Regions from separate parts of the Variovorax sp. RTB1 genome, predicted to be linked through region 1. Evidence: riboswitches for the same ligand, from Rfam matches in the RefSeq annotation. Region 1 holds a riboswitch; the other holds the start of a gene.
What was found. A riboswitch is a leader RNA that binds a small molecule or an ion and turns the genes downstream of it on or off. The one in region 1 is predicted to bind cobalamin.
Positions count from the first base shown of each region.

Region 2: linked by a shared signal. The riboswitch ahead of QN397_RS23355 (cobyrinate a,c-diamide synthase) and the one ahead of QN397_RS16585 (TonB-dependent receptor domain-containing protein) in region 1 are both predicted to bind cobalamin.

Region 1 is NZ_JASJXG010000027.1:4,176-11,448, reverse strand. It holds gene ilvD (dihydroxy-acid dehydratase) at 1-1,127, opposite strand, end outside; gene QN397_RS16620 (LysR family transcriptional regulator) at 1,225-2,163, shown strand; gene lgt (prolipoprotein diacylglyceryl transferase) at 2,230-3,060, shown strand; partial or broken gene QN397_RS16610 (tripartite tricarboxylate transporter substrate binding protein) at 3,085-3,183, shown strand; gene QN397_RS16605 (enoyl-CoA hydratase/isomerase family protein) at 3,192-3,965, shown strand; gene QN397_RS16600 (hypothetical protein) at 4,011-4,232, shown strand; gene QN397_RS16595 (cell division protein ZapA) at 4,474-4,863, opposite strand; gene QN397_RS16590 (DUF904 domain-containing protein) at 4,860-5,087, opposite strand; cobalamin riboswitch at 5,129-5,384, shown strand; gene QN397_RS16585 (TonB-dependent receptor domain-containing protein) at 5,478-7,273, shown strand, end outside.
Region 2 is NZ_JASJXG010000056.1:16,790-24,062, forward strand. It holds gene QN397_RS23330 (hypothetical protein) at 1-148, shown strand, start outside; gene QN397_RS23335 (DUF4345 family protein) at 267-656, shown strand; gene QN397_RS23340 (nuclear transport factor 2 family protein) at 653-1,042, shown strand; gene pbpC (penicillin-binding protein 1C) at 1,068-3,299, shown strand; gene QN397_RS23350 (MFS transporter) at 3,362-4,627, shown strand; cobalamin riboswitch at 4,835-5,100, shown strand; gene QN397_RS23355 (cobyrinate a,c-diamide synthase) at 5,293-6,606, shown strand; gene cobO (cob(I)yrinic acid a,c-diamide adenosyltransferase) at 6,618-7,190, shown strand; gene cobW (cobalamin biosynthesis protein CobW) at 7,248-7,273, shown strand, end outside.

The sequences.
Region 1 (7,273 bases):
TCGATCGGGCGGATCACGTCCTGGTCGGCGCGCGGGACGTCAGGCACATCTTTCAGCACTTCGGCAATGGTCTCGCCGGTGATGGTGATGCAGTCACCGTGCAACAGGCCGGCCTTCAGCAACACTTTCATCACTTGTGGAATGCCACCGGCCTTGTGCAGGTCGACCGCCAGGTATTTGCCGCTCGGCTTCAGGTCGCACAGCACGGGCACTTTCTTGCGCATGCGCTCGAAGTCGTCGATGGTCCATTCGACGTCGGCCGTGTGCGCGATCGCCAGGAAGTGCAGCACCGCGTTGGTCGAGCCACCGGTCGCCATGATCACCGCCACCGCGTTCTCGATCGCCTTCTTGGTCACGATGTCGCGCGGCTTCAGGTCCTTCTTGATCGCCTCGATCAGCACCTTGGCCGACTCCTTGGCCGAGTTCTGCTTTTCGTCGTGCGGATTGGCCATGGTCGACGAGTAGGGCAGCGACATGCCGAGTGCCTCGAACGCGCTCGACATCGTGTTCGCGGTGTACATGCCGCCGCACGAGCCGGGACCGGGAATGGCGCGCATCTCGATCTCGCGCAGGTCTTCGTCGCTCATGTTGCCGGCGGCGTTCTGGCCGACCGCTTCGAACACGCTGACGATGTTCAGGTCTTGCCCCTTGTAGCGGCCCGGCAGGATGGTGCCGCCGTAGACGTAGATCGCCGGCACGTTGGCGCGCAGCATGCCCATCATGCCGCCCGGCATGTTCTTGTCGCAGCCGCCGACCACCAGCACGCCGTCCATCCACTGACCACCGACGCAGGTCTCGATGCAGTCGCTGATGACTTCGCGACTCACCAGCGAGTACTTCATGCCTTCGGTGCCCATCGCCATGCCGTCGCTGATGGTCGGTGTGCCAAACACCTGCGCATTGCCGCCGGCTTCCTCGATCCCTTCGATGGCCGCATCGGCCAGTTTCTGCAGGCCCGAGTTGCACGGTGTGATGGTGCTGTGGCCGTTGGCCACGCCGACCATCGGCTTCTTGAAGTCGGCCTCCTGGTAGCCCATGGCATAGAACATCGAACGGTTGGGCGCGCGCGCTTTGCCTTCGACGATGTTGGCGCTGCGGCGGTTGATCTGGAGGGGTTCGTTGGCCATGGTGTCTCTCGTTGGGTGATCTTGTGGGACGCCCAGTATCGGCCGAACGATTGATTGCTTCCAATCCTATTTTGGGAGGCATTGATATGCTGCGCGTATGAAAGAAGCCATAGTGGATCTGCGTGCCTGGCGGCAGTTCGTCGCTGTCGCAGAAGAACTGCACTTTGGGCGCGCGGCAGTGCGACTGCACATGACGCAGCCGCCGGTGACGCAGGCGATCGCGCAGCTCGAGAAGACGCTCGGCGTGATGCTGTTCGACCGAACGCGACGCCGCGTTGCGCTGACTCCGGCCGGCGAAACGTTGTTGCCGGACGTACGCGAACTGCTGGCCCGAGCACAGGCGCTTCCCGCCCGTGCTCGGGCTGCTGCCGCAGGTGAAGTGGGCCGTGTGCGGCTCGCGTTCGTTTCGACCATCGGCTTCGAGACACTGCCGGCCTGGGTGCGTGAATTCAGGGCGCTGTGCCCCGAGGTCGCGCTCGAACTCGTAGAAGCAACCGGCGACGCGCAGCTCGAAGCCTTTGCGCGCGGCGACATCGACGCCGGCCTCATGCTGCATTCGCCAGGCTTCGCGCCGCCGGGGCTGGAGCGCCTGCCGGTGTCCGAAGAGCCGCTGGTGCTCGCGTTGCCGGCACGGCATCCGCTGGCCCGCGTAAATCGACCGTCGCTGAGCGATGTGCTGGCGCAACCGCTCGTGATCTTTCCGCGGCGCATCCTGCCTTCCCTGCACGATGCCATCGTCGGTCTGTATCACACGGCCGGCCTGGCACCTGCCATCGCGCAAGAGGCGATCCAGATGCAGACCATCGTCAACCTTGTGTGGGGCGCCATCGGCGTGGCGTGGGTGCCTCAGAGCGTGACGCAATTCCGTCGTGCCGGCGTGGTTTATAGGAAAGCAGAGGAGCTGGCATCCGCCACGCGGCGCAAGTCGTCACCTGTGTTGCCGGGCTGCGAGACGAGTCTGGTGTGGCCTGCGCAAAATGCCAACGCGGCGCTGGCATGCTTCGTGGCGTTCGTGCGGCAGCGGGGCGGCGGCTGAGTTCGACCGCAGCGATACGCCCGACGCCGACTCGAACATGGCGGCAGGGCGCGGCACAATGTCCGCATGCTCATGTATCCGCAGATCAACCCCGTTGCCCTCCAGCTCGGACCGATCGCCATCCACTGGTATGGCCTGACCTATCTGGCCGCATTCGCGCTCTTCTTTTTTCTGGCGACGCGGCGCCTGCGCCACGAGCCGTACCGATCGCTCGATAGCGCAGCGGCATGGGCGCGCAAAGACATCGAGGACATGCTGTTCCTCGGCGTGATGGGTGTCATCGTCGGCGGCCGGCTGGGCTATTGCATCTTCTACAAACCCGGCTACTACCTGACGCATCCGCTCGAAATCTTCTTCGTTTGGCAGGGTGGCATGAGCTTTCACGGCGGCATGCTCGGCGTCATCGCTTCCATGATCTGGTATTCCCATTCGCGGGCGCGGCCGTTCTGGCAGGTGATGGACTTCATCGCGCCGTGCGTGCCGTTGGGGCTGGCGGCGGGGCGCGTCGGCAACTTCATCAACGGCGAGCTGTGGGGCCGCTTCAGCAGTCCCGATCTGCCGTGGGGCATGGTGTTTCCGCAGAGCGGCTCGATGCTGCCGCGGCATCCGTCGCAGGTGTATCAGTTCCTGCTCGAAGGCATTCTGCTGTTCGTGCTGCTGTGGCTCTATGCGCGCAAGGAACGCAAGCAAGGCCAGGTGGCGGCGATGTTCCTGATCGGCTACGGCATCTTCCGTTTCATCGCCGAGTTCTTTCGCGAACCGGACGACTTTCTCGGCCTGCGGGCGCTCAACCTGAGCCAGGGCCAATGGCTCTGCGTGCCGATGGTGCTGTTCGGCATCGGCCTCTGGTTGTGGGCCGCGCGGCGCCCGGTGCCGGCACGGGTCACGACGTTATAGGAGGGGGACGTGGACATGGCGGAGATTCCGAACCTGGTCGGGCCGCAATACGGCGCTTTCGTCAACAGCGAAATCAAGCGCTGGGCTGGCGTCGTGAAAGCCTCGGGGGCCAAGCTCGAATGACGGTCGCGGTGAGCGCCTCGGTCTCTCTGCAGCGCGAGGGTCACGTCGCATGGGTCACGCTCGCGAACGCATCCAGGCTGAATGCGATGACGCGTGCCATGTGGCGCGAACTGCGTGACGTGTTCGCCGTTGCCGGCAACGACGAAGGCTTGCGGTGCATCGTCGTGCGCGGTGCCGGCAGCGCCTTTTGCGCGGGTGGCGACATCTCGGAGTACCCGTCGTTTCGATTCGACACCGAGCGGCTCCGCGCTTTCCACGAGGACGAGGTGTGGGCCGCGCTGCAGGCGATGCTCGACTGCCGCGTGCCATTGGTCGCGCAGATCGAAGGCGCTTGTATGGGCGCCGGCCTGGAGATCGCGAGCTGCTGCGACATCCGCATCGCCGGCGTCTCCGCGAAGTTCGGCGCACCGATCGCCAAGCTGGGCTTCCCGATGGCGCCGCGCGAAGCCGCGTTGGTGTACGGTGCGATGGGTGACGTGCTCGCGCGCGACATGCTGCTGGCGGCCGGCGTGCACAGCGCCGCTCGCTTGTACGACGCGGGCTTTTTGCTGCATGTACTGCCCGACGCCGAGGTGCCAGTCGCCGCGCGCGACCATGCGCTGCGAATCGCGGCGCTGGCACCACAGGCCGCGCGATTCAACAAGCGCACTTTCGCTGCCTTGAACGAGTCGGTATCGAGCGAGGTTCAGGGCCTGCTGCGGGGCGCGTACGACTATGCCGATTCTCCCGAGCACCACGAAGGCATTGCTGCCTTCCTCGCCAAACGCGCTCCCGTTTTTTGACGTGGCTTGCCCTAGTCGTGGCGGGATCTCGAACGCGCCAGCGTCATGATCGCCAATCTGCTCGATGCGCTCGATGCGCTCGATCTGGAGCCCGGTGCGCGTACCGCAGTGCAGGTCGAAAAATCGGTCGAGGCGTCGTCGCCGAACTGCCGCGAAACGCCATGGGCAAGGTTCAGAAGGCGCGGCTGCGAGAGCAGCACAAAGCGTTGTTCTCGCGCTGACCTCGAGAATAAACCCGCACCCAAGAAAACGGCCCCGGGATCCTAAGGTTCTCGGGGCCGTTGTTTCGAATAGGTGTCTGCGAATGGAGCCGAACCCGCATCCTGAACCAGGGTTCAGGTGGGCGAGGGCAGCAGGGCTTCGGGTTCATCTTACGCGAGATGATCACGCCTACCTAGCGATGTACCAAGCCCGGCTCCGGAGAGCATTGGAACAAGGAAATATTAAGTTCGACAACACCGCAGACAAGCACGAGTCTACGCCAGCCCCACGCTCGCTGTGTAGGCCATCAGAGCAAATGTCCATCGCCCGCGAGGGCATTGTCGAGGCGCTGCAAAAGCTGCGGCAGGCGTGGGTCGTCCAGCTCGGCGTGATTCGCTGTATCTGAGGGCGTGGCCATCCTCAAGAGCGGTGCGACCGGGCTCCCGGCTGCGGCGACGGGCGCGGGCGCGACCTCGGCAGCAGATGCGAATGCGGCCTGCGCCTGAATCAAATCGAACGCGATATTCAGCGAGGCCAGCACGGCGATGCGGTCGCGCGCCTTCACCTTGCCGGCATCGCGAATCTTGCACATGGCAGCGTCGACGTGGTCGACCGCGCTGCGCAATTGCGACTCGCCGTCTGCGGGGCAGCCGAGCAAATAGCTCTGGCCCATGATCTGTACTTCTATCTGCTTCATGCTGCGGAATCTTCAGGAGAGGGTGGGTCGGCCGGCAGCCTTTCGAGCAGCGCGTCGATGCGCGTTCGAGCGGCAGCGAGCCGCGATTTGAGCGCGTCGCGCTCCCGCGTCAGCGCATCGACCTGTTCCTGCAACAGCGCATTGGTGCGTTGCACCTCTTCGTGGCGAACCAGGAGACGCTCGACTCGGTCGGCGATCTGGTCAATGGGACTGGCGGCGGACATGGGTCTGGATTGTAGGTTCCCGCGATTGCAAGTTCTTTCAATTTAGAATCCGCCCCGTTGGTGCTCGCGCCGTGGTTCACGCGGCGCAGTTCAACGGGAAGCAGGAGTCGCGGTCTTCACCATAACGAAGACCGAAGCCACCTGCGCTGCCCCCGCAACGGTCAAACAGACGATGCCGGCGTTCATGCGCCGACATCACTTTCCCCAGCAGCCACTGGGCGCCCTGAAACAGGCGCCTGGGAAGGCGGGTCGAGCACTCTGTCAGCCCGGATACCGGCCAACGAAGCGGCAAGCCGCGCGCGTCACCGTTGGGTGGTGCGCGCAGCCGGCCATTACGCTCAATTACCGGCGGGGAAGCCGGTGACGGGCATTGCTATCCGGTCCTTTCAAATGAAAACCAGTGTTCCCCTGCTTGCCGCCTTGCTGCAAGTGCCACTCCTTGCGCTCGCACAAAGCCCGTCATCGCTCAGCGAAACGGTGGTCACCGCGACCCGCGTGCCCCAGCCCCGGTCTGAATTGGTCGCTGATGTGTCGATCGTCGACCGTGAAACGATCGAGCGCAGCGGCGCCGTTGGCGTTGCTGATGTGTTGGCACGTCTACCTGGCGTCGAAATCACGCGCAACGGTGGTGTCGGCAACACAACCAGCGTGTTCCTTCGCGGCGCCGACACGCGTTTCACGGCTGTGTATGTCGATGGCGTGCGTGTCGATTCGCAGTCGACCGGCGGTGCTACATGGGAAAGCATTCCGCTGGCGCAGATCGACCGCATTGAAGTGCTGCGAGGCCCGGCCGCGGCGGTCTACGGCTCGGACGCCATTGGCGGCGTGATCCAGCTCTTCACGCGGCGCGGCGAAGGGGTTGCCACTCCGTACGTCGGCTTCGGTTTCGGCAGCAAGGGCTTGCGTACATCGCAGGCCGGTGTCAGTGGTTCGGTTGGCGCTTTTGACTATTCGATCGGCGCGGCGTATCAGGAAAACGCTGGGTTTGACGTACGCACGCCATCGGTCGCCAACCATGATCCGGACAAGGACTACTACCATGCGAGCTCGGCTAACGTGCGACTCGGCTACCAGATCAACGCGCAGCACCGGATCGACGCCACGGTGCTCGAGAGCGAAACCAATTCGGGCTACGACAACTATGGCTACAACCCGAAGCAGCCGGTGAACGACCGCAATCTCTACCATTTGCGAACCGCCGGCCTGAGTTGGTCGGCGCAGTGGACAGAGGCCTACAGCACCAAGCTTTCGGTGACCGACTCAAACTCACGATACGAAACGACGCCGTCGGCTTACATCACGCAAACGCAGCTGCGCAATTACCTGTTCCAGAACGAGTACCGCCTCGGCGCCAGCCTGTTCACCGCGGCTTTAGAGCGTCGTGAGGACAAGCTCTTCAACCCGGCACTGGACAGCTTCAGCACCACCATCTTCAGGAAGCGCTCGCAAGACGCGCTGGCGCTCGGCTACGGTTTCAATCAGGGCGCCCATTCGCTGCAACTGAACGTGCGTCATGACAACGACAGCGAGTTCGGTGGCAAGACCACCGGCAGCGCGGCCTACGGCTATTCGTTTGCGCAGAACTGGCGTGCGACCGCTTCGGCTGGCACGGCATTCCGCGCACCCACCCTGTACCAGCGCTTCAGCGAATACGGCAACGCGGCCCTGCAGCCCGAGACCTCGCTCAACGCCGAGATCGGATTGCGATACGCCGATGCCGCGACAGCAGGCAGCATCGCGGCCTACCGCAATCGCGTGCGAAATCTCATCACTTTCGACAATGACTCGACCGCGTGCAGCTCCGGCTTCGGTTGCTACGCGAACACCGCCCGCGCCGTGCTGCGGGGCGTTACCCTTGCGGGCAGCCATCACATCGGCGACGTGACGTTGCGCGGTTCGCTCGACTTCCAGGACCCGAAGGACGCCGAGACAGACAAGCTGCTGGCCTTGCGCTCGCGTCGGCATGCCACGCTGGGTGCTGACTGGCGTGTTGCCGGATGGACCTTGGGTGCCGAAGTTCAAGCCTCGGGCTTTCGCTATGCGGATGCGGCCAACAAGAAGACGCTCGGTGGTTACACGCTGTTCAATCTCAGTGCGAGCACCGAGATTGTTCGCGACGTCACGCTTTTGGCGCGCGTCGACAACTTGGGTGACACAAACTACCAGCTGGTCGATGGCTACGCAAC
Region 2 (7,273 bases), on a different contig from region 1:
CTTCCCGGATTCGGTCACCGGCACGCTGGTGCCCAAGACCGGCAAGGTCTCGCAATCGAACGACTCGTTGACGATCGTCTCGACTGAGACGCTGACGCCTGCCCAAATGGCTTTGGCGCGTCCACTCTCCGCGTCGAGCACGAACTAAGTTCGCGCCGCTGCAGGGGCGGCGACACAGGCAAGCAAGCGGTGTAGCGTCCAGCGCTGCCCGCTTGCGTTCGGCAAGCCGGTGAACTAAAACGGCTGGCCCTTCGAAAGACTGCCCCATGACTGCCAGCGACCCGCTACTTGCCAGCCAACTCGTGGTTCGGGTCTGCCTCTTTCTCGTCGCGGCGATCGCCCTGTCCGGCGGTACGCTGCAAATGTTTCTAGGCCAGCCCGACACGTCACCGCGGCTGGACAACGTTCACCGATTCATGGCGGGCGTCTATTTCTCCACTGGCGTCATCAGCCTGTGGGCCGGCATCACCATTCGCCAGCAAGACACACTGGTATACCTGCTCGCGCTCGGTGTGCTGCTGGCTGGCGTGGGTCGACTGGTCTCCATCAGCAAGGTCGGTTTGCCGAAGCCGACAGCCGTCTGGTTGGGCTATCTCATCCCTGAGTTGGTCCTGCCTTTCATCATCGCGATCGCGCACTACATCGGCTCCAAATGACACATGCAACGCTCACCACTTGGCACGAGCTGGTCAAGACTCGCAACACCAAAGGGCTGAAGGATCTGCTGGCAGACGACGTCGTTTTCTACTCGCCCGTAGTGCACACACCGCAGGCCGGCAAAGCGGTCACGGCGCAGTACCTGTCCGCCGCCTTTCACGTGTTCTTCAACGAAACGTTCCGCTACGTCCGCGAAGTGGTGGGGCCGAACGATGCAGTGCTGGAGTTCGAGGTGAACATCGATGGCATCGCGGTCAACGGCGTCGACATGATCAAGTGGAACGACGAGGGAAAGATCGTCGAGTTCAAGGTGATGTTGCGGCCACTCAAGGCGATCAACCTGATTCACCAGAAGATGGGCGTCCTGCTGCAGGCGAAGCAATAGCCACCGAATACCCGCCTGGATTCACATGCGCGCCACCATCGCCAGACCGCTCGCTGCGCTGCTGTGCATGTTGGCGGCAGTCACAACGGCCGCTGCGGTCCCGACGTTCGATGCAGTGAAGCGCGACTTCCGCTCATCCGACGTCGCCGTGCTCGATCGCCATGGCGAACTACTGCAACGGGTGCGCATCGATCCGACCGTGCGGCGCGGGCAATGGATCACGCTCGACGACGTATCGCCCGCCCTTCGTACCGCGATGGTGCTGAGCGAAGACAAGCGCTTCTACGAACACAGCGGTGTCGACTGGCGCGCGGCATCGTCGGCCGCATGGGGCAATCTGTGGAACACGAAAACGCGCGGCGCCTCGACGATCACCATGCAATTGGCCGGCCTGCTCGACGACGACCTGCGACGCACGAGCAGCGGGCGCAGCTTCTCTCAGAAGGTCGGGCAAACGGTGGCTGCGGCGCAGCTGGAACGCAGTTGGCGCAAAGACCAGCTGCTGGAGGCGTACCTCAACACCGTGCCGTTTCGCGGCGAGATCGTCGGGATCGATGCGCTCTCGCGCACGCTGTTCGGCAAGGCGCCGCACGGGCTCGATGCGCGCGAGGCGGCAGTGGCCGCGGCGTTGGTGAGGGCTCCGAACGCGAAGCCGGGCGTCGTGGCGCAACGCGCTTGCGAAGTACTGCGCGTGATGGAGCCGGAGCGAAGCAAGTCGGATTGCGAAGTGATGGACATGTTCGCTAGTGCGGCGTTGCAGAAGCGGGCGTTCGATTCGAACGAGGGGATTGCGCCGCATCTGGCGCGAAGAGTGTTGAGGGAGCGGGAGAAAGACGAAATTACCACCACCTTGCGGGCGCCGTTGCAGCGCTTTGCTCTCGCCTCGCTACAACGCCACTTGCGCGAACTGCGCGGACGCCATGTCGAAGACGGCGCACTCGTCGTGCTCGATAACGCGAACGGTGATGTGCTCGCATGGGTCGGCTCGTCGGGTGTGTTGAGCCGGGCAGCGGAGGTCGACGGCGTGACAGCGCAGCGGCAGCCGGGCTCGACCTTGAAGCCGCTGCTCTATGCCGAAGCATTGGCCGAGCGGCGGCTCACCGCCGCATCGCTGCTCGATGATTCATCGGCACAGATCGCCACGGCCGGCGGACTCTACATCCCGCAGAACTACGACCGGCAATTCAAGGGGCCGGTGTCGGTGCGCACCGCGCTGGCTGCATCGCTCAACGTGCCGGCAGTGCGCACGCTTGTCATGGTGTCGCCGGCAGCCTTCGCGCGGCAACTGCGTGTCGCGGGCGTGCCGTTGAAGGAGAGCGGCGACTACTACGGGTACAGCCTGGCGTTGGGGAGTGCGGAGGTGTCGTTGCTGGCGTTGACCAACGGGTATCGGACGTTGGCGAACGGGGGACGGTTCGGGGAGACGCGAGTCGTTGCGGGGCTGTCTCCATCCCTGCCCTCCCCTATCGGGGGAAGGAGCAAAACAGAAGAGGTGCAAGCCGTGCGCGCGGTCGATGCGGGTGCGGCGTTTATCGTGGGGGACATCCTTTCCGACGCCAACGCGCGGGCACGGACCTTCGGGCTCGACAGCATTTTGTCGACGCGCTTCTGGACAGCAGCGAAGACCGGCACCAGCAAAGACATGCGCGACAACTGGGCACTCGGCTGGTCGCAGCGCTACACCGTCGGCGTATGGGTCGGCAACGCGAGCGGCGCGCCGATGTGGGACGTGAGCGGCACCAGCGGCGCGGCGCCGGTGTGGGCCGAGGTGATGCGCTTCCTCCATGCCAACGAACCGAGCCGTGCGCCGACGCCACCGACCGGGCTCGTTCGCACGCATGTGACGTTCGGGAGCGGCAACGGCAACGACGGCGGGCTGCTCGAAGCGGCACGCGACGAGTGGTTTCTGCAAGGCACCGAGCAGGCCGAATTCGCGCTCGACTCGGCCCCCGGAAAGTCGGGGCGCGACGGTGGCTCCGCACGCATCACGTCACCATCGACCGGCACCATCATCGCGCTCGACCCGGACATCCCGCCGAACCGCCAGCGCGTGCGCTTCGAGAGCGGAGCGGGCGAAGGCTCGGCCCTGCGTTGGCAGATCGACGGCAAGCCGTTTGCGCGCGGTGCCAGCGCGCAATGGTTGCCTTGGCCGGGACGGCACGCCATTCAATTGGTCGATGCGGCCGGCAAGGTGCAAGACGAGATCAAGCTTGAAGTACGCGGCGCCGGCGTCATTTCACCCGCACCGAAACGCTGAGCCGCTGCAGTGCCTGGGCCGCTGTCCGGACAGACTTCGTCGCGTGCGCTTTAATCGAAGCAATGAGTTCCGTCGACCTGCTGATCGATGCCGAGTGCGACAACGCACCGGCACCATCCCCCACCCCTGCCATCACCCGCTCCAGTCGCTTGCTGCTCGGCCTCAGCGTCGTGCTGATCGCGTTCAACCTGCGCCCGGTGTTTGCGAGCCTCTCGGTGGTGCTGCCCGAGATCATCGCTGCCACCGGTTTGTCGTCCACCGCAGCGAGCTTGCTGACGACCTTGCCCGTGGTCTGCCTCGGCGTCTTCGCGCCGTTGGCGCCATCGCTGGGCCGCCGCTTCGGCACCGAGCGGACGCTGCTCGGTTGCATGGCGCTGATCTTCATCGGCACCTTGCTGCGCGGCAGCGGCAGTGTCGGGCTGCTGTTCGTCGCATCGGCCATCGCGGCCGCTGGCATCGCGGTGTCGAACGTGCTGCTGTCGGGCCTGGTCAAGCGCGACTTCGCAAAGCAGGCCGCGCTGATGATGGGGCTCTACACCATGGCGGTCTGTGGCGGTGCCGCTGCCGCAGCCGGCTTTACCGTGCCGCTCGAACATGCCATGGGCGGTGGATGGACCTGGGCCCTGGCGCTGTGGGCCGTGCCGGCCGGCGTGGTCACCCTGCTGTGGGCGCCGCAAGCATGGTCGCTGGCTCCAGTCGCCAGCGAAGCTGCCTACACCGTGCGTGGCCTGTGGCGCGACAAGCTGGCGTGGCAGGTCACTTTCTTCATGGGACTGCAATCGGCTCTCGCGTACATCGTCATGAGTTGGCTCGCGCCAATCCTGAGGGAGCGTGGCCTTGGCGATGCGGCGGCAGGCTACGTTCTGTCGCTGTCGATCATCACGCAGGTGATCACCTGCCTCGTCGTGCCGGCCATCGCAGTCAAGTTCCGCAATCAGGTCGGAGTGGCCGTGGTGTTGGCCGTGCTCATCGTCGCGGCCATGCTGGGCTGCCTGCTGGCGCCGCTGTCGGGCATCTGGGTCTGGGCCGTGCTGCTCGGCATTGCGCAAGGCGGCTCATTCGCACTGGCGTTGACCTTCATCGTGCTGCGTTCGCCCGATGCACATGTGGCGGCGCACCTGTCGGGCATGGCGCAAGGCGTGGGCTATATGGTCGCGGCCCTCGGCCCGCTGCTGGTGGGTCTGCTGCGCGGGTGGACCGGCGGGTTCGCGGCGGCGGCGTGGCTGTTCGTGGGGCTCGGCGTGGCGCTGGTGGTGGCCGGGCTTGGCGCGGGTCGCATGCTGCACGTGGGGGCGGTGACGGTGCCCGCGCTGGGCGGCAGTCGCTAGAGCGCGGTGCGGGTGTCGATGCCGGCGATTTTTTAAGAATCGGCTGGGCGTTGCTTTGAAGCGTATGGCCGCATGAGCATTGCGCTGCCCCTTGAGATCCACGACCTGGCGCTGCAGGGGATGGGCGCATCTGTCACGGAGGCCTGGACAGGATCAGGCTGGGGCGCGCTCGGTGGGCCGTTTGGGTGAGGTCACCAAGGCAGGCTCCCCTATAATTTAACGGTTGGTGCTCGCTTTGGTTTTCAGGTCAAAGCAGTTCAACGGGAATCAGGATGGGATGCCGTGTATGTCTGAGTGGACGTGCTTCGGCGCCCGAACCTGAGCTGCCCCCGCAACGGTAAGCGGACGCAAGCCTAGTGCTTGCAGCTCGTATTAAGTGCCCACTAGGTGAACGCCGCGAAAGCGACGGCCCGGGAAGGGAATACGGGTCGTCTTCGCCAGCCCGGATACCGGCCAATGAGGTGGTGCGTCATGCGAATGATGCGCCTTGCGGTGCATGCCTGCGGGGAAGCGGGCGAGCATGTCCAGTGCGGTGTTTCCATCATCATTTATTTCCCTTTCAGGTCGCTTGAGGTGACTCTGCTCCGCCAGTTTGTGGGCGATGGCGACGCCATGCATCTACGCATGGTCCGAAATGCTGTCCCCGTGCAAACGAAGGTCACGGGATGAGCACAGCCACTGCCGTGTCCTGCCGCGCGCTGATGATCACTGCCCCGGCTTCGGGCCAAGGCAAGACCACGGTCACTGCCGCGCTGGCGCACTGGCACCGCAGCCGAGGCCGCCGCGTGCGGGTGTTTAAAACCGGCCCAGACTTTCTCGACCCCATGGTGCTGGAGTGCGCCAGCGGCGCGCCAGTGCAGCAGCTCGACCTATGGATGGGTGGCGAAGCGCACTGTGCTGAATTGCTCTACGACGCCGCCATTCAGGCCGATCTAATCCTGGTCGAAGGCGTGATGGGTTTGCATGACGGGACGCCGTCGAGTGCTGATCTCGCATTGCGTTTCGGCCTGCCGCTGTTGGCCGTGATCGATGCCTCGGCGATGGCGCAAACCTTCGGTGCCGTGGCGCACGGGCTTGCCACTTACAGAGCCGGCCTGCAACTGATCGGCGTGCTGGCCAACCGAGTCGGCAGCTCGAGCCATGCGCAGATGTTGCGGGAAAGCTTGCCTGCCGGCATGACCTGGTATGGCACGCTGCCGCGTGGCGGAAACTACGGGTTGCCCGCGCGTCACTTAGGGCTGGTGCAGGCTGCAGAAGTCGGTGACATGGCCGAGCGGATTGCAGCTGCCGCACTGGCGCTCGGCGAGAACGGGGAGTTGCCCATCCCGCCAGTTGTTCAGTTCGAGACACCGCTCGCCTCGGACAATCTGGTGCTCCCTGCACTGCTGAGCGGCACCACGATTGCCATCGCGCGAGACGCTGCCTTTTCATTTTTATACCCCGCTAATTTGGACACACTGCGTGCCCTGGGCGCACAGCTGTGCTTCTTCTCGCCCTTAGCCAACGAACCGGTGCCGACTGCAGCTCAAGCGCTGTACCTGCCCGGCGGTTATCCGGAATTGCACTTGCAGGCGTTGGCGAACAACACCGCCGCGCGCCAATCCATCCATGCGCACCACGCTGCTGGCCGGCCCCTGGTCGCAGAGTGCGGCGGCATGCTCGCACTGCTTGAGACGCTCAGCGACAAGGCAGGCCACAGCTCGCCGATGATGGGCCTGCTGCCCGGCCAGGGCGTCATGACCGATCGGCTCGTCAATCTCGGCATGCACAGCCTGGTGCTGCCTCAAGGCCAGGTGCGCGGTCATACCTTCCACCATGGACGCATTGCGACAACGTTGCCGGCCACGCTGCACACCGTGGCTCAGCGCCAACATGGTCGGCCCGAAGCCGTATTCCACCAAGGCCGCTTGTTCGCTTCGTTCATGCACCTGTACTTTCCGAGCAACCCACTGGCCATCGCCGCGTTGTTCAAGCCATGACCTTGTCTCCAATGTCCACCGAGCGAGCACCGCAGCCCTTGCACGACACTCAACCACCACAGGGTGCATCGCACGGCCGCGTCACCGTGCACACCGGCCCCGGCAAAGGCAAGAGCACAGCCGCGTTCGGGCTCGCGCTGCGCGCTGCCGGCCAAGGCGAAACAGTCAAGATCTACCAGTTCATGAAAGTGCCCACGGCGCGCTTTGGCGAGCACCGCTTATTCGAGCAACTGGGCATGCCTATCGAAGGTCTGGGCGACGGCTTTAGCTGGAAGAGCCGCGACTTGGAACATTCGGCCGAACTCGCGCGCGCGGGTTGGGCCCGTGCCGAGGCCACAGTGCGAGCCGGCGCGCACTCCCTGGTGGTGCTCGACGAAATCATGTATCCGCTGCGCTATGGCTGGATGTCGCTCGACCCGGTACTGGCCTGCCTGCGCGAGCGCCCATGGCATGTGCATGTGGTGCTCACTGGCCGCAATGCGCCGCAGGAACTGATCGACATCGCCGATTCAGTGACCGAGATGGCATTGATCAAACACCACTTCAAGGCAGGTGTGCCGGCACAACGCGGCATCGAGGACTAGTCACTTCGTCGCTCGCCTGACTTCTCTACGCTCACTCAGCCCATTCAGGAATCGACCATGCAATCCCGCAAGATCCCCGCCAT